Regions from separate parts of the Thioalkalivibrio versutus genome, predicted to be linked through region 1. Evidence: predicted binding sites of a transcription regulator. Region 1 holds the regulator's gene; each other region holds the start of a gene.

The links. Region 1 encodes FliA, which starts transcription of late flagellar genes. Its sites were predicted from a motif close to GCTAAAGTTNNNNNNNNNNCNGCCGATA; they were not measured.
Region 2: flgM (flagellar biosynthesis anti-sigma factor FlgM) is a predicted target of FliA. The motif match lies at 1,436-1,463, and genes of this name have one in related genera.
Region 3: TVD_RS09890 (putative motility protein) is a predicted target of FliA. The motif match lies at 2,133-2,160, and genes of this name have one in related genera.
Region 4: TVD_RS05310 (methyl-accepting chemotaxis protein) is a predicted target of FliA. The motif match lies at 2,924-2,951, and genes of this name have one in related genera.

Annotation. Positions count from the first base shown of each region.
Region 1 covers NZ_CP011367.1:1,369,214-1,373,599, reverse strand. The annotation lists gene TVD_RS06345 (protein phosphatase CheZ) at 1-712, opposite strand, end outside; gene cheY (chemotaxis response regulator CheY) at 808-1,188, opposite strand; gene TVD_RS06335 (RNA polymerase sigma factor FliA) at 1,230-1,997, opposite strand; gene TVD_RS06330 (MinD/ParA family protein) at 1,994-2,818, opposite strand; gene flhF (flagellar biosynthesis GTPase FlhF) at 2,805-4,049, opposite strand; gene flhA (flagellar biosynthesis protein FlhA) at 4,123-4,386, opposite strand, start outside.
Region 2 covers NZ_CP011367.1:1,707,158-1,711,543, reverse strand. The annotation lists gene TVD_RS07940 (flagellar brake protein) at 1-501, opposite strand, end outside; gene TVD_RS07935 (flagella synthesis protein FlgN) at 584-1,069, opposite strand; gene flgM (flagellar biosynthesis anti-sigma factor FlgM) at 1,085-1,399, opposite strand; gene flgA (flagellar basal body P-ring formation chaperone FlgA) at 1,539-2,216, opposite strand; gene TVD_RS07920 (chemotaxis protein CheV) at 2,739-3,677, shown strand; gene TVD_RS07915 (CheR family methyltransferase) at 3,882-4,386, shown strand, end outside.
Region 3 covers NZ_CP011367.1:2,139,288-2,143,673, forward strand. The annotation lists gene TVD_RS09880 (CDP-alcohol phosphatidyltransferase family protein) at 1-755, shown strand, start outside; gene TVD_RS09885 (YceI family protein) at 748-1,386, shown strand; gene TVD_RS09890 (putative motility protein) at 1,855-2,067, opposite strand; gene TVD_RS09895 (class I SAM-dependent methyltransferase) at 2,302-2,934, opposite strand; gene TVD_RS09900 (uracil-xanthine permease family protein) at 3,307-4,386, shown strand, end outside.
Region 4 covers NZ_CP011367.1:1,135,071-1,139,456, reverse strand. The annotation lists gene TVD_RS05315 (DUF255 domain-containing protein) at 15-1,568, shown strand; gene TVD_RS05310 (methyl-accepting chemotaxis protein) at 1,672-2,901, opposite strand; gene TVD_RS05305 (DEAD/DEAH box helicase) at 3,684-4,386, opposite strand, start outside.

The sequences.
Region 1 (4,386 bases):
AATCTTGAGTCTTGGGCACACTGGGGCCGTGGCCCTTGCGGTCCGCCTCGCGGTCTTCTTCGCCACGCTCCAGGGACGCTTCGGCCGCTTCGACCTGCTCCATGCGCCCGCTGGAGAGCCGAATCAGGGTAACGAGGTTCTCTTCGAGGTCGGTCACCAGCTGGATCACGCGGCGAATCACCTGGCCGGTAATGTCCTGATAACTTTGTGCCATCAACACCTCGGAGAGCAGCCGCCGCAATTCCTCGGCGTCCTCGCCCGCCTGCCCGAAGAAGCTGTCCAGCTCACGCGCGAAATCGCGGAATTCGTCCACCGAGAGCTGCCGGTTGCGAAAGCGCGTCCATTTGGCGGTCAAGTCGGCCGCCTGCTGGCTGAACGACTCGGCGATCGGCAGGCTCGATTCGATGGCGCCCATCGTGGCGTGCGCGGCCTGCTCGGTCATGGTGACCACGTAGTTCAGGCGTTCCTTCGCATCCGGGATCTCCGCCTGGGTCAGCTCTACCAGGCGCGAGTCGCCACGGAAGCTTTGCAAGGCCTCGTGAAGGTCGCGCGTCAGCTTGCCCAGTTCGTCGAAGAGCTCGCGGTCGTAAGGACGCGCTAGATCCTGCACCAGCGCGCGTGCCGCCGCGTCGTCGCCCGCCTCGAGCGTCTGCACCAGTTGCCGGGCCAGCTCGAGCTGGCCGTCGCGTGGGGGGTGTTCCTGTTCAGTCATGAGGAGCCTCTTGCTGGTACGGCGCCGAAGGAGCCGGGTCACGTCTACCCGCGCAAGCGAGACGGACGTCGTCCGTATTCATCACTGGGCGATGCTTAGCCCTGTGCTTCAATACGTTCGAAGATCTTGTCGATCTTTTCCTTCAGCGTTTCGGCGGTAAACGGCTTGACCACGTAACCGTTCACACCTGCCTCCGCAGCCTCCACGATCTGGTCGCGCTTGGCCTCGGCCGTCACCATCAGCACCGGCATCGACTTCAGGTTGGCATCCGCCCGGACGGCCTTCAGCAGGTCGATGCCCGGCATATTGGGCATGTTCCAGTCGGTAATCAGGAAGTCGAAATCACCATTTTGCAGCATCGGCAGCGCGGTGCTGCCGTCGTCGGCTTCCTGCGTATTATTGAAGCCAAGATCGCGCAAGAGGTTCTTGATAATGCGCCGCATCGTGGAAAAATCGTCCACGATGAGAATTTTCATTCCCTTGTCCACACGTCACTCCGGGATTCGTAAGGTGAGTTTTAGAATAACTGCAAAGCCGTGCCGTCTTCGAGCCACGACCCCATGCGCGCGCGCAGCCGGATGACCGCCTGGCTGCGAATCTGGCTCACGCGCGACTCGGTCACGCCCAGAACAGCCCCGATCTCGCGCAGATTCAGTTCTTCGGTGTAATACAGCGACAGCACCAGGCGTTCGCGTTCAGGCAGATCCCCAAGGGCCTCGGCCAACTCCTCGCGAAACTCGCCAGCCTCAAGGCTACGCGACGGAGAGACTTCCTGCCCCTCGATCACACGATCGGCCCCGTCATCCCCGCCACCCAGATCGTCCAGCGCAAACAGATGGGCCCCGGCATGGTCCTTGAGCATGTCGTAATAGTCATCGATCGCCACGTCCAGCTCGGCCGCCACTTCGCTCCCACGCGCCGCACGCCCCTCACGGGCCTCGACACTCTGGATCGCGGCGGCAATACGCCGGCTGTTGCGGTGCACCGAACGCGGCGTCCAGTCACTGCGACGCAATTCGTCGATCATCGCACCGCGGATGCGGATTCCGGCGTAGGTGGCAAAGGTCGCCCCCTGCCCGCCCTCGAACTGCCGCGCCGCCTCCAGAAGGCCGATCATGCCGGCCTGGATCAGATCATCGACCTGGACCGAGGCCGGCAGACGGGCCATCAGGTGGTGCGCGATGCGATGCACCAGTTCAACGTGATCGGCAATCAACTTCTCGTGTCCACCGGTCGCGGTGGACGTCGCCTGGTAGCCGGAAAGTCGATTACGCGTCGTCATCATGCACTCTGCAGCATTCGTTCCACGAAGAACCCGACGCCCCCGTGGTCACCCCCACCAACCGGCCAGCGGTCCACCGTGCGTGCCAGTTCGGCAAACGCCTTGCCGGCCGGACTGCCGGGATACTGCTGAACCACCGGTGCCCTTTTCTGCACGGACTTGCGCAGATGTTCGTCCATCGGGATATAGCCGGCCAGATCCAGGACCACCTCCGGCAGGTAATTGCCACAGACGGTATTGAGTTTCTGCATCAGCCGCTCCGCACCCTCGCGTCCGCTGACCATGTTGGTGACCATGCGGAAACGCCGCAGCCCGTGGTCACGATGCAGCACCTTGATCAGGGCATAGGCATCGGTAATCGAAGCCGGCTCGTCGCAGACCACCACAAGGGTCTCCTGTACCGCCCGGCAGAACGAAGTCACCGACTCCTGCAGGCCTGCAGCAGTGTCCACGATCAGGACATCCAGCGGCTTGCGGTAGGCGCTGAAGGCATGGATCAGCCCCGCGTGCTCGGCCGGCGTAAGATTCGCCATCGCCGCGATACCGGAGGCCGACGGGACCACCTTCACCCCGTCCGGCCCCTGAACCAGGACATCGTCCAGGCTGTCCACGGCGCCGGTCACCAGGTCGTGCAGGGTGCGCTCCGGGCGCATCCCGAGCAACAGGTCCACGTTGGCCAGGCCCAGATCCGCATCGAACAGCATCACCTCGCGGCCCAACCGGGCCAGGCCGACCGCCAGATTGACCGACACGTTGGTCTTGCCCACGCCGCCCTTGCCCGAGGCGACCGCAATGACCTTCAACGGCTTGTTAGTGCGTGGCATAACGCCCCTTTCCAACCGGCTGAATCAGTTCCAGTGTGGCCGGCTCGGCCCCCTGCGCCGGGCGCAGCGGCGAGCGCGAGCGTCGCGGCGCTTCCATTTCGGCCAGCCGTTCGGCGGCCCAGGTCTCGCGGGCATTGCCACCCGCCTGCGCACCCTCGGCATCGTCGTCCAGTGCCAGGCGGGTCAGATACCCCGTATCGACCCGGTGAAAATCCTCGGCGATGCGCTGGCCATCGCTTACAAACCCAAGCCCCAGGTGCTGGTCCAGCAGGACCGACAGGACCTCGCCCAGCTGTTCTGCCTCGTCCAGTTTGGTCAGCACCAGCGCCGAGGGATCCGCCTTGCGAAACGCGTCCAGCACCCGCCGCAAGGTACTGCCCTGGGTCGTGGCCGACACAACCAACCAGCTCTCGGCACGGATATCCGGCGGCAGATGCGCGAACAGCGACTCCTCCTCCACCGCGCGCGGCGCCTGCCCGGCGGTATCCACCAGGATCAGGTGGCCATCGTCCACGCGCCGCGCCAGATCGCGCAGTTCGCGCGCATTCTGCAGCACGCGCACCGAGATCCCCGCCATCTGTGCAAAGGCTTGCAGCTGCCGTGTGGCACCGATGCGCTGGCTGTCCAGGGTCACCAGCGTAACCGAATCCGGTCCCATCCGACGGATCTGGCGCAACGCGATCCGTGCCAGCGTGGTGGTCTTGCCGACACCGGTCGGCCCCACCATCGCCAGCAGCCCGCCCTCGTCCAGGATCGCCGGGCGATGCGTGGCAATCGCACCCGAAAGCCGCGCGCGGAGACGCTCCCAAGCCTGCTCGGGGGAGCTGTCATCGAGGATGCTGCCCGCCAGGCTGCGGGCCAGCGATTCACTGAAGCCGCGGTCGATCAGGCGGACCTTGCATTCGGCCGCCAGGGGGTGACGGGCCGCCCAGCGAGCCTCGTCACTCTCCGCATACTGACGCGTCATCAAGCTGCGCAGGTCACGCAACTCCTGGCGCATCGCGGTGAGCTCGGGATCGGCCGGCCACGAAGGGGCCGCCGAATTCGGGGCGCGGTCGGCGGTTCGCGCCTCGCGGGCCGGCTTTGCGGCCTCCGGCTCGCGCACCGGCTCCGAGGACTCGCCATCCTCCAGGGCGGCGACCACCTCCAACCAGCCATCCACCCGGCGACTGGAGAGGATCACGGCATCCTCTCCCTGTTGTTCGCGCACCTGACGCATGGCGTCGCGCATGTCCCGGGCCCGATATCGTCTGACATTCATGCTTTGATCTCCTGCGCCGCTCACGCGGCGGAACCCCTATGTCTCATGCGGACTGCTTCGCCGTTTCTTCCTGACCGACCGTGGCCACTACCCGAATCCGCCGGTTGTCGGGGATCTCGGTAAACGCCAGGACGGTCAGGCTGCGAACCGCGCCGCGCAACCAGCCGGCAATCCAGGAACGGATCTCCGGTGCCACCACCAGGATCGCCGCTTGGCCGGCCGTCTCCTGGCGGCGCGCCGCGTCCGCAACCGAACGCTGCAACCGTTCCGCCAGCCCGGGCTCCAGTCCAACCGTGCCACCCGAGCT
Region 2 (4,386 bases), 340 kb from region 1:
CTCAAGCGCATCCAGAAGGGTGGTGGACAACTCGATGCACATGCCCTGGGCAGAGAGGTCGGCAACCTCGCCAATCACGGGATCCTTCCAGGCCTTTGCATGGAGTTCGATCTGAGGCCGCTGGGCCATCGGGATGTGCACGCGGAACGTTTCGCGGCGTTGCAGGTAGTACAGAGTTTCCGGATAGGTGCAGACGTAGAGCGCGCCTTTTTGCTCCTGCTCGATGCGTGTCACATGCGTGCCGAATCGCACTGCAACCCCGCGCAGCGCCGCGAAGACGCGCAAGTCCATGCCGGCCTGAACCTGCTGGTGCGCGCGAGGCGGGGTCAGCTCGTCGAGAAAGAGTTCCTTGGCGGCTGGGTCCAGACGGACCAGGGCCGAGGTGTACAGGGGGCCGTCGGTATCCACGCGAACGCTCACGACGGTGAGCTTGTGGTCGAGGTCCTTGAGGATGCCGGCAATCCGGTCCGGCTTATCGACGGTATAGTCCGTGTCGTCCATGCGTCCGAAGTGTTAGGAAGGTGTGAGGACGCAAGGTACTGGTGGATGCCGCGAAAAGCCAGCCTCCACCAGCATCGGCCTCTCAGGCCTGGGTGATCTGGCGTCCGCCGCGGTTTCCGGGCCGGGCGCGGCCATACGGGTCGTAGGTAGCCGCGGGGCCGGTTTCCTCGCCGCGAAGGATCTGCATGGAGAGTTCCACGCGCTGGCGGTCACGGTCGATCAGGCGCGCATTGCCCTGATTCAGAGTGTCGCAGCGTTCGATGGACTGGCGCAGGGCTTGCCACAGGTCGTTCAGTACGACGCCATCGTCCATCTTCGAGAACAGGCGCGCGACGCCCTCGGGGCTGAAGGCCTCGCCGGCGGCCTCGACCAGGCCTTGCTGGTTGCGGGTCTCGGTTTCCAGTTCATGCAGCAGGGTCTGCTTGCCGGTCACCACGTCCTGCAGCGTATCGGGTTGGCGCGCTTCGACCGCGCGCGTCTCCTTTAGCAGACTTTCTTCCAGCTGATGAGCCAGCCGGATTGAGGTCTCGAGCGAGCGTTGCAGTTTATGGTGCGCGTCGGCATTCATGGGCGATAGACCGGGTTAGCGCAGCAGGCTTTCGAGGTCGATCATGCGATCGGCCAGCTGCTGGTTGTCCACTGGATAGTTGCCGCTGGAGATCGCCTCGCGCAGTTCGGCAACGCGGGCGGCGTCGAAGGGGGCGGTGTCACCCGCGCCGGCCGCGGCATTCATTGCCTGGGCGGCCCCGGTGAGCGTGACCGAATCATTGTTTGCCGTCGATGCGTTACCGGAGGCCGGGGCACGGCTTGCCGTGTTGCCGGACTCGTCGCGACCCTTTACCCCGGGGTTCTGGCTGTCGGGGCGCAGGCTGTTCGTATTGAGGCCCTTGATATCCATGATGCCTTCCTGTCGTTGTAACTGTGCTGCAATTGTTTACGGCCAGCGTTGCTGAAACTGTAGGCCTCGGGGGCGGAAAAGTGTAACGGGCTTCACAGTCCGCCTCGAAGATCGTTGGCGTGCCTGGTGGGGCGAGACCTCAAAGCGCTACCCGGATGTGGCCGGAGGCCTGGATTTCGCCTTCGACGACGCGCCCGGAGGATGCGTTCTTGACGCGGATTCGTTCGCCCAGCGTCCCGTTCTCCAGCGCTTCGCCCTGCATGCGGATGGCGATTGAGCCGTTCTCTGCCAGGATGGTAACCCGTTGGCCGCGACTGATGATCTCGCGCGGGCTCACGTGCTGGGTTCCGATGATCTGACCCGGGCGGATGCTGCGCCGGGTCTGTTGGCCGATCAGGGCATTCTTTTCCTCATGATAACTGCCGGCATGGCGCGAGGTCTCGATTCGCTGGAAACGCAGGTCGCCCGCCGAGAGGGTGTGCTGGCGCGGCAGGGTGCGGTTCGCAACCAGCACTTCGGCGTAACGTTCGACCGTCGCCGGCACGTATAACTGCCAGGTCACCGGGCCGGCACACTGGATATGGACAGCGGTGTTGCCGTCACGCCGCCCGCCGGGTGGGAAACGCGCTTCCAGGCCGTCCGTGCAGGGGACGAGGCGCAGACGCTTGTCGAGCTGACCAATCTCGATGGAAACATCCTTCTCGGTATCGGTAACGCCCAGTTCCTGAATCAGGAACTGCTCGGCGGCGAGACGGATGTCGTCAACCGGGTGGACTTCGGCCCGGGCGCTGGTAGACAGCAGTACCAGGGTGAACAAGAGGGTGACTCCGGCAAGGAGACGCGGAATGGCTCGCACGTTTGCGCTCGAGTCGATCACGCTCGCTGGCGAGGCACCGGAGGGCCCGCCTTTTCCTGGAACGAATGAGGCCCCAACGCGAATGAGCGAACGGATCAGCGTCTTCCTGGCAGCGGAAGAAAATTCTGAAATGGGTCGGCGCTGGTTCATGTCGCGGTCCTGTTTGGTCCTGTCCTGCGCAGCCAGTTCGGTGCGGGCGTCGGACTGTGCGCGAATGGCTCGGATTTGGCGGATCTTGCGTCGATGTCGAGCGAGTCGCGAGCGGTTTCAGTACGCAAAAACATGCAGATGTCGTGCCAATGAATGGGCATCCCGCGCCACGCGCACATTCAAGGCCCGTCGCGGGCGGCCGTTATGGCCATGAGGCGGCGTCAGAAGGCGCATGCACGCAAATGCAAATGACAGGCCGGGGTTGCGCGGTGCACACTTGGCCTTTGAGGCCTGTCCGGTGCTAAGAGCAATCGGGGCAAGGAGAGCGGCACGATGAGTCAATTCATTGACGATGTGAATCAGCGAACCCAGTTGGTGGGGCAGAACCGCATGGAGCTTCTGCTGTTCCATCTGGGCGGGTCGCAGACCTTCGGGATCAATGTCTTCAAGGTCCGCGAGGTGATTCCGTCGCCGCCGCTGCGTCAGATTCCCGGCTCCATGAGCGTGGTACGCGGGGTGGCGACGTTGCGTGGCGGTACCGTGCCAATCATTGACCTGGCGCGAGCGATGGGCCTGCGTGGCGCCGTCGGGGCGGTCGACAACGGGGAGCAGAAGGTGGTGGTCACCGAGTTCAATCGTTCGGTGCAGGGCTTCTGGGTGTCGGCCGTGGACCGTATCGTCAACGTGAACTGGCAGGACGTGAAGTCGCCCCCGCGCGGAACCGGGCGCGAATCCTTCCTGGTGGCCGTCACGGAGATCGACAACAAGCTGGTCGAGATTATCGATGTCGAACGGGTGCTCTCCATCGTGAACCCGCTGCCCAGCGAGATATCGCCATCCATCCGCGAGAATGCCCGCGAGGCCAGCGGGCGCAAGGTTGTGATCGTCGATGACTCGGTGGTGGCGCGCAAGCAGATCGAGGGGGCGATCAAGGGGCTCGGTTTCGAATACGATGTCTTCAAGGATGGCCAGGAGGCACTGGACTTCCTTGAGCAGAAGGCCGCGGAAGGGCCGGTAGGCGACCAGGTCGAACTGGTGATCTCGGATATCGAGATGCCACGCATGGACGGCTACACCCTGACCGCGCGCATCCGGGACAATCCCGCGCTGCAGAATTTGCGGGTGCTGCTGCACTCCTCACTGAGTGGGGAATTCAACACGGATATGGTCAAGCGCGCCGGGGCCGATGCCTTTTTGTCCAAGTTCAATCCCGACGAGCTGGCGAATGCGGTGCTGGACCAGACCGGGCGCCCGGATCAGCAGGCCGAATGACCGGTCGGGCGGAACCGCGTTGCCGCTCGGCAAGCCCGGAGCGGCGACGGGTGGCCGCCACTCGGGCTGTATGGTGCCATGCGCGCGACGCCGTATACTCGACCCGATCTTCGGGATCACCCCGGTTTTCCGGCCAAGAGGCCCCGGCCAAGGATTCGTCATCAGGATGCCTAATCACGATGGACAGCGCTCAGGGATGACTTGGTGATCGATTCCCGCGACTACGAGGAGTTCTCCCGCTTCCTGCAGGACTGCTGCGGTCTGGTGCTGGGCGACAGCCGCCAGTACCTGGTTTCCAGTCGTCTGTCGCGGCTGCTCGACGAGTTCGACTTCAAGAGCGTCCCGGAACTGCTGCATGCCATGCGGCAGGCCCCGAATCCGCGCCTGCGCACCCGCGTGATCGATGCGATGACGACCAACGAGACGTCCTGGTTCCGCGATGGCTTTCCGTTCGAGATCCTGCGCCACGTGCTGTTGCCGGAACTGGCCGCGAAGGGAGGCAGCATCAAGGTCTGGTCCGCGGGCTGCTCCAGTGGGCAGGAGGCCTATACGATCTCGATGGTGGTCTCGGAATGGGAGGAGTCGCGGCCGGCCCGGAAGGTACCGGTTTCCATTCTGGGCACGGACCTGTCAGAGAAGATCCTGGACGATGCGCGGCGGGCCGTGTACGACGGCCTGAGCATCGTGCGCGGGCTCAGCGAGAGCCGGC
Region 3 (4,386 bases), 770 kb from region 1:
GCTCCGCGGCACGGATACGGACCGGTCTCCGCGTCTGGGCGGCCGACGGGCTCGTCGCCGGCCTGCTGGGCCTGGTCGTCACGGCGGCGCTGATGCTGCACGCCGAACTGGGCCCACACGCAATCATCGGCTTTGTCGTGCTCTGGTTCATGCTCGGCGCCCTGCTCGCCACCACCACCCCCCCGGACGGACTGGCCCGGGACGGGCGTGGCCCCGGCCCGGCCAACCGGGTCACGCTGCTGCGCGCCGCCCTGACCGCACCCCTGGGGGCCCTGGTATTCGTCCCCCCTGCCACGGGTGACCCATTGCTGGCCCTCTGGGTGATTGCGCTGGCGGGTCTGGCGCTGCTGCTGGACGGGCTCGACGGGGCCGTCGCGCGGCGAACCGACAGCGCCACCGCATTCGGGGCCCGCTTCGACATGGAACTGGACGCAGCGATGATCCTGGCTTTGTCCGTGCTCGCCTGGCAGATGACCGCAGTCGGCCCCTGGGTGATCCTGATCGGGCTGATGCGCTATGCCTTCGTGCTGGCCGCCCGCCCCTGGCCCTGGCTGGCCGGGGCGCTGCCACCCAGCCGCCGCCGCCAGACCGTCTGTGTGCTGCAGACCGTAGTCCTGCTGTTGATACTGATCCCCGGCCTGCCCGCCAGCGCCGCGATCACGATTGCCCTGACCGGCCTGCTGGCCCTCGGCCTGTCCTTTGCCGTGGATATCCACTGGCTCTACCGCCACCGACCGGAGGTGTGTCATGACTGACGCCCGCAACCACCGCTTTTCCAGCCGCCTGCGCTCCGCGCTCCTGACCTGCCTGCTGACCGCAACCTTCGCCCTGCCCGCTGCAGCCCTGGCCGATGCCGACCGCTGGGTCATCGACCCCGACCACTTCGCAGTCGGTTTCCTGGTCGATCACGCCGGCTACGCCAAGGTCATGGGCATGTTCCTGGAGGCCGAGGGCGAGTTCACCTTCGACCCGGACTCGGGCGAGCTGGAGGGCGGCTTCTTCGTCATCAAGACCGACAGCGTGTTCACCAACCACGCCGAACGCGACGACCACCTGCGCAACGAGGACTTCCTGCACGTCGAGGAATACCCGGAGATGCGCTTCACCGCCACGCGCTACCAGCCCACCGGCGAGAACACCGGGCGCCTGAGTGGCGGCCTGGAGCTGCTGGGCGAGACCCGCACCATCCATCTCGACGTGACCATCAACAAGGTCGGGCGCTACCCGTTCCCGCTGGGTGGCCTGTTCGGCCGCCCGTACGTGCTGGGGGCGTCGATGCGTGGCAGCTTCGATCGTTCCGATTTCGGCATGACCTACGGCCTGACCCGCGACATCGTTGGCGACGAGGTCGAACTGATGATCGAGTTCGAGGCGCAGCGGCAGTAACGGACGGCCGCCTGAATGGGTTCACCACGAAGCACTCAAAGAGACGAAGGAAACACCGGGGCGTGTAACCACAGAGGGCACCCAAGGCACGGAGCATGGCAGGCTCCCGGCCTGCCGCGCAGGGCGCGACGGCTCTGGATGGAAGACCGCGTGATCGCGGGGTACGGGGGCATCCGGACACAGCGGCTCCGACACCCGGGACCAAAATACTTCCGCGTCATCCCGGCCGTAGCGCAGCGCAGAGCCGGGATCTCCACACGCCGTTCTAGCCCCAACGTACGGGTCACTCATACCGTGGAGATCCCGGATAACCGCTGCGCGGATTCCGGGAGGACGATGTAGGAGGCGCCTGGAGACCCGGGCCCGCACGGGCCTTGAGCCTGGCTGACGCTCGTTGCTAATCAGGAAACGAAAAGGCCCCGGGCAGTAACGCGCCGGGGCCTTGCAGGGCGAAAGGACTGGGGGGCGTCAGGCGGTCGTATTGATGTTGGTGCCCACGTTTGCCGGCAGACCCTGTGTGGCGGCCTGCATCTCGCCAATGTCGGGTAGTGCCTCCAGCATCGACTGAGCGGCCATCTCCTGCGACTCCATCGCCTTCTTCTGCAGGGCCACATCTTTCTGCATGGCCAGCTGCTGCTGGCTTTGCTGGGTGGCCATTGCGGCAATCGCGCTTGCGTCCATCCTGGTACTCCCGGAATCTGAATGTACAGGCCCGCCAGCGCTCAGGAAGACGGACCTGCCCCCGGTGACGGCCGCATCCCGCAAGACTTGAGCCTCCATGCACGATTTTTTCGCACGCGGGAGAATTTTCAACGCACAACTGCACGAACGACGATCAGCACCGGAACTCTCGTCGCCGATCCTTCCCCTTCTTCGCGCCTGCGTGCCCTTCGTGGTGAACAAGGCCCTCGACCTTCAATCAGTCTTCCCGGCGTTGCGCCCGGCAGGAGGATCTTCGGGCGCTCGGCAGACCCGCGCGGCAAAGCGCCGCATCACGCCACGGGCCACGCGATCCTCGGGTTCGATGCAGAACCCGGCCTGCTCCACCGCGGCCTCGGTATCGCGATTGGGATGGCAACCGCCAGTGACGCAGGTCCAGGCCGGCTGCACCCGGTCCTGGGCCCGTCCCAGCAGCGGGCGGGTGTGGCGCACATGCTCCAGCATGCGCAACGCGCCGCCGTCTGCCAGCACCCGGCGCACCTCGCCCAGGGCCCGCGGCGGGTCCTGGACGCTGCAGAAAACCAGGCCGGAGACCACGCTATCGAACACCCCATCCGCAAATGGCAGCGCCTCGGCCTTCGCCACCACCAGCGGGACCGCCGGCGCACGGCGTCGCGCCCTCCGCAGCGCGGCCAGGTCCGGATCCATGCCGATCACTTGCGTCGGATCCGCGTATAGCGGCAGATCGCGCCCGGTCCCGCACCCGACCTCCAGCACCCGGCCTTCGGCGCCCTCGACAAGACGCCGTCGCCAGCGGCGCAGCCCCAGAAGATCGGCACCGGCCATCAGGCCGTCATACAGCCAGGGGATCTGTTCAAGACCGCGCATCACGCCTCCACAAAGAACCCGAAAAATGAATGAACCTCGGCGGGATCGCCGTGCCCATCTGAAAATGTGACAGCCACCACACTCTTTCAGCCGCTGGCAGGAACCTGTTTCCACACCGCCTGTCCACTTATACAAGTTGCGGAAATCATCGGCTCGTGGCAACGGCAGCCGATGACCCGCCGTTCAGATCACAACCCTCCATCACACGGGTGTCTGAACGATCTTGGGCCCGGCCATTGCGCCGGGTCTTTTTTTGTCTGGTTGCCCGTCCCCAACGACTCGCGGGCAACGCCCAACCAAAACCTCCTGGGCTCCCGACACCACGTGGCTGTTATGATTGCGCGCTTTCGCCAACCGCGCCCAGGGGGCACCGTGGCCGAAGCTTCCCAGTCGAAGATCATCTATGAGGTGGACGATCACCCGCCTCCGGTCAAATGCACAATCAGTGCGCTGCAGAGCCTGTTGTTGGTCGCACCGGCCATCATCATCGCCCCCCTGATCCTGGCCCGCGCCATCGGTCTCGATCTGGCCGCGACCCAGTGGACCGTATTCGCCGCCCTCATCGGCAGCGCGCTTGCCACACTGATTCAGGTCCGCCGCGTCGGCCCGATCGGATCGGGCTACCTGATCTTCATGGGGACCTCGACCGCCTACCTGGCCGTGGGCATCGAGGCCGCCCTGGTCGGCGGCATGGCGCTGGTCGGCACCCTTGCAGTGCTGTCGGCCCCGGTACAGTTTCTGTTCGCGCGCTATCTCGGGCTATTCCGCCGCATCATCACGCCCACCGTCAGTGGGGTCGTGATCATGCTGGTGGTGCTCGGCGTAATCCCCACCACAGCCGACATGATGCAGGGTGAAGGAGACTACGAGGGGACCTGGCGGGCGCTGGTGGTGGCCCTGTTCACACTCGGGTTCACCATTCTCGTGGCGGTCTTCGGCGGACGCCTGCTGCGGCTGTGGGCGCCCATCATGGGACTGGGCTCCGGGATCGTGGTCGCGATGATCTTCGGCGTCACGGATTTCTCGGAGGTCACCGAGGCCGCCTGGTTCGGCCTGCCGCCGCTGGAATGGCCCGGCTTTTATTTCGAGTTCTCGCCCACCTGGTTCACGCTGCTTCTGACCTTCGCGATCGTGACCCTGGTCGGAGCGGTGGAGTCCATTGGCGATACCCAGGTCGCGCAGCGCAACTCCTACCGCACCCCGCGCAAGATCGACCACGACCGCGTGCGCGGCGGGCTGTATGCGGACGGCCTGGGCAACATGATCGCCGGCAGCCTGGGCACACTGCCCAACACGACCTATGGCATTGGCGTCTCCTCGATCGAGCTGACCGGCATGGCCGCCCGCCGGGTCGGCTACTACTTCGCCGCCTTTCTCGCGCTGATCGCGCTGATTCCCAAGCTCAACATGCTGATGATCTCGCTGCCAGGCCCCGTCTTCGGCGCGTTCCTG
Region 4 (4,386 bases), 230 kb from region 1:
CTGAAGCACCCGCCATGACTCGATCCGTCGACATCAAGAAGCTGCCCGCCATACGCCGCATCCAGTGGTCCGCCGCATGCGGACTCGGCGCGGGACTCGTCCTGCTGTTGCTCGCTCTGCCGGCCGCCGCTGAGGACTACCCCGCCGATTCCGCGATCTCTTGGCAGGACTGGGACAGCCAGCTTTTCGAGGAATCCGAGGCACGCGAGCGGCCCATCTTCTTTTATTTTCACGGCCAATGGTGTACCTGGTGCCGCGACTTCCAGGACGAGTCCCTGGAGAACCCCGACGTGGTGGACACCGTCGACCAACACTACATCCCGGTCCTGGTCGATCTGGACGAACGTGCAGATCTATTCCGGCGCTACGGTGGCCGCGGCCTGCCCTTCGTGGTCATCGTGAACTCTGATGACGAGATGCTGACCCGCTTTACCGGTCACGTGAATGCCCGCGACCTGCAGAGCATCCTGGTGGCCCAGCGGGACATGTTCTCGGTCACCGGTCGCGAGATCACGCCGGACGATGCCGCGATCGACGATCTTGAAGCCTTCATGGAGATGCTCGACGAGGTCTACGATGCCCGCGCCGACCGCCTGAGCGGCAGCGCCACCTTCGGCACCCTCAGCAAGCGCCCGCAGCCCTGGACCTATCGCTTCCTGCTCACCGCCGAAGGGTGGCGGGATCGCATGCCCGGGCTACTCGACCAGATCGCGGAGGACCTCTACGACGAGGTCGAAGGCGGCTTCTTCTTCTTTCACGATCCGGACCAGCGCGACCCCGTCCTGGCACTGGAGACCTCCAAGCGCCTGGACCAGAACGCGGCGTTCCTGTGGCTGTTCTCCGAGGCCCATGACACCACCGGCGACGAGCGTTACGCCGAGATCGCCCGCGGCATCCGCGACTACCTGCAAGACCACCTGTGGGACAGCCGCCAGCTCCGCTTCGGCAACAGCCAGTACGCCGACCGCGACTACTACCAGCTGGACCCGGAGACGCGCACGCAAACCGACCCGCCGCAGGTCGACCGCAACACCTACGCCGACACCTCGGGCCAGGCGATCGCCGCCCTCGCCAACATGGCGCGAGTGCTGGAAGACAGGGACACACTGGAGTGGGCACACGAGGCCCTTCGGGCGCTGGATCGCTACCTGCAGACCGAACAGGGCTACCTGCACGGCATCACCGCGGCGGGTCGCCCGGCGATGGAGGGCTACCTGCCCTCGCAGATCTGGCCGGAGATCGCCCGCCAGGAGCTGGCGCGCGCCACGGAGGCACTGGACGGCGAGCGACCGGAGATGCCCGACCCGCTCGCGGCACTGGACCGGCTGGAACCGTTCTTCAACGAGGAGCTGGGCGCCCACGCCGAGCGGATCGGCACCGACCTGGAACCCTGGTCGGAGACCCGCACCCAGGCGGCGCTGGCCTGGTGGCTCTACCGTCTGCCGGGCACCGCCATCGAGGAATCCCACATCGATCGCAACATGGTGCGGGAACGCCTGCGCATCGAGCCCGGTGCCGACCCCGACGACGTCGCTCTGGGCTTCGACGCCCTGCGCCGGGGCTTCTGAAGCCCCGTTGCAAGGCCTTGCGGTCGCTTATCCGGCGTCACAACACACCACCCCCGGTTTCCCAGGATGGCGAGCCGAACCTGCGCTGCGCCTGGCTCGGCCGTTACGCCTGTTGACGGAACCCCGCAACCTCGCCCTGTAGCTGCTGCGCCAAGGCCTCCAGCGCCTCCACCGCCTGCTGCATCTCGTTCGCCCCGTCGGCATTGCGCACGGCAATATCGTTGATGTGGTGGATGTTGCGGTTGATCTCTTCCGCCACCTGGCTTTGCTCCTCGGTCGCGCTGGCCACCTGGCGGGTCATGTCGTCGATGGCGGTCACCGAGTCGTGGATGTACTCCAGGGTCTCGCCGGCCTCGCCCGCCTTCGCCACGGAGGTTTCCGCATGCTGCTGGCTGACCTCCATCGCCTGCACCGCGCGGGTGGCCCCGCCCTGCAGGCGCTGAATGATCTCGCGGATCTCCCCGGTCGAGTCGTTCGTGCGCTGTGCCAGGTGGCGCACTTCGTCCGCCACCACCGCGAAGCCCCGCCCGGCCTCGCCGGCCCGCGCCGCCTCGATGGCCGCGTTCAGCGCCAGCAGGTTGGTCTTCTCGGCGATCTCCTCGATCACCTGCAGGATCGTGCCGATGTTGTCGCTGTCCCCTTTCAGTTCCACGATCACATTGTTCGCCTGACGAATCTCGCCGGCCAGCGTGTTGATCGCACCCTGGGTCGCCTGCACCACGGTGCGCCCGCCTTCCGCCGCACGCGTCGCCTGCCCCGCGCTCTCGGCCGTGCTCTGCGTGTTGTTGGCGACCTCCTGCACCGTGGCAGACATCTGGTTCATCGCCGTGACCACCTGCTCCACATCACCGCGCTGTTCGTGGGTGGCACGCGTCAGTTCATTGCTGCGCCCATCCAGCTGCCGCGCCGAGGCGGCAATCCCGTCCGCCGCGTCGGCAACCTGGCGAATGAGCCCGGAAAGCCGGCCCATCACCGTGTTGAAGGCCGCGCCGGTGCGCCCGATCTCGTCGTCGGTCGTCACCTCCACTCGGTGCCCGAGATCCGCACGGCCCTCGCCGATCGCCTCCAGCCCCTCGGCCAGGCGCTCCATGGGGCGCGTCAGCACATTGGCGTAGAACCAGCCAATACCCAGCGCCACCACGAACGCCACGATCCACAGCACCCACAGCAGCCACCACAACTGGCTCACCAGCGCCGCGTCCACACCCGCGGCCAGATCACCCTTCATGGTGTGGAAGGTCACCCCGCCCATGATGGACAACGGCACGGTGCTCACCACGATCACCAGGATAATCAGCTTCAGTCGCAGCCCACCCAACGGTCCAATCTTCATCGACGCCCTCCTTTCCGTCTCTTAACGACCAGCCGATCCCGGTCTTGAGCCCGACACAGTATCCATCCGCCCCGCCCCTATCGTCTTGATCCGGGTCAACCTCATGTCCCAACACAAGCCAAAAATCGCTCCTGATTAGCAATAATCATCAGCCAGGCCCAATGACCGTGCCAGCCCGGGTTTCCAGCCGCCCCCAGCTTGGTCATCCCGGAAACCGCGTAGCGGTTATCCGGGATCTCTGCGGTTGGGGGTTGCCCCGACGGGGGAGATCCCGGCTCTTCGCTTCGCTCCGGCCGGGATGACCAGGCAGGGCTAAGGCGCTCCGCGATGGTGACATCCCCAACAAGGCCTGGATCCAAGTGCCCCGGGGCGGGCCATGCACGCCCCCCGAAGGACCCCCGGCACTGGCTGACTCTTATCGCTAATCAGGAAATCGTCTCACCACGAAGCGCATGAAGACACGAAGAAGATCAAGGGCGATTGCGCCACAGAGGACACGGAGCTCACGGAGAGGATGAAAAGGCTTTCAACGTGAAGGATGGGGCTCGCTTGGTTTCAGCCGTGGGGCCAGCGGCCATGGCTAACAGACGTTCCAGACAGAATTCGTCCTTTCTCTGCGTCCTCTGAGTTGATAGGCCTTTGGCCTTGACCTTCTTCGTGCGCTTCGTGGTGAATAAAGCCCTTGAGCGGGCGCTCGCCTCACCCCCGATACCCAGACACAAAAAACCCGCGGGCCCGAGACTCGGGACCGCGGGTTCGCGGTACTGCGTTAGCGGGTCCGCTTACCGGCTGCGAGCCGCGCGGTTGCCGTTGGCGGACGGGCGACCGTTGCCGCCGCGACCACCACCGGGCTTGCCACCGCGACCGTTGCGCGGGGCGCCACTGCGGGCGCCTCCGCCCGGCTTGCCACCCGGACCACCACGGCGATTGCCGTTGCCGTCATTGGCAGCCGGCTTCGGCGTGGCGAAGCCCTCGGTTTCGATACGGTCGATCGGGCGCTGAATCAGGCGTTCGATGCCCTTCAGCAGCTTGATCTCCTCACCGTCCACCAGCGACAGCGCGGCGCCGTCGGAGCCGGCACGCCCGGTGCGACCGATGCGATGCACGTAGTCCTCCGGCACGTTCGGCAGCTCGAAATTGACGACCTGCGGCAGCTGGTCGATGTCCAGCCCGCGCGCGGCGATATCCGTGGCTACCAGGACCGGCACCTGGCCGGACTTGAACTGCTTCAGCGCCTTTGTACGCGCCGCCTGGCTCTTGTTGCCGTGGATCGCCTCGGAGCGCACGCCATCCTTCGACAGCTTCTCGGCCAGGCGATTGGCGCCATGCTTGGTGCGGGTAAACACCAGCACCTGTTCCCATTTGTTGGTGCGGATCAGGTGGCTCAACAGCTCGCGCTTCTGGCTGGTCTCGACCAGGTGCACGCTTTGCTTCACGCCCTCGGCGGTCGTGTTGCGCGGCGCGATGTCGATCTCCGCCGGGTTG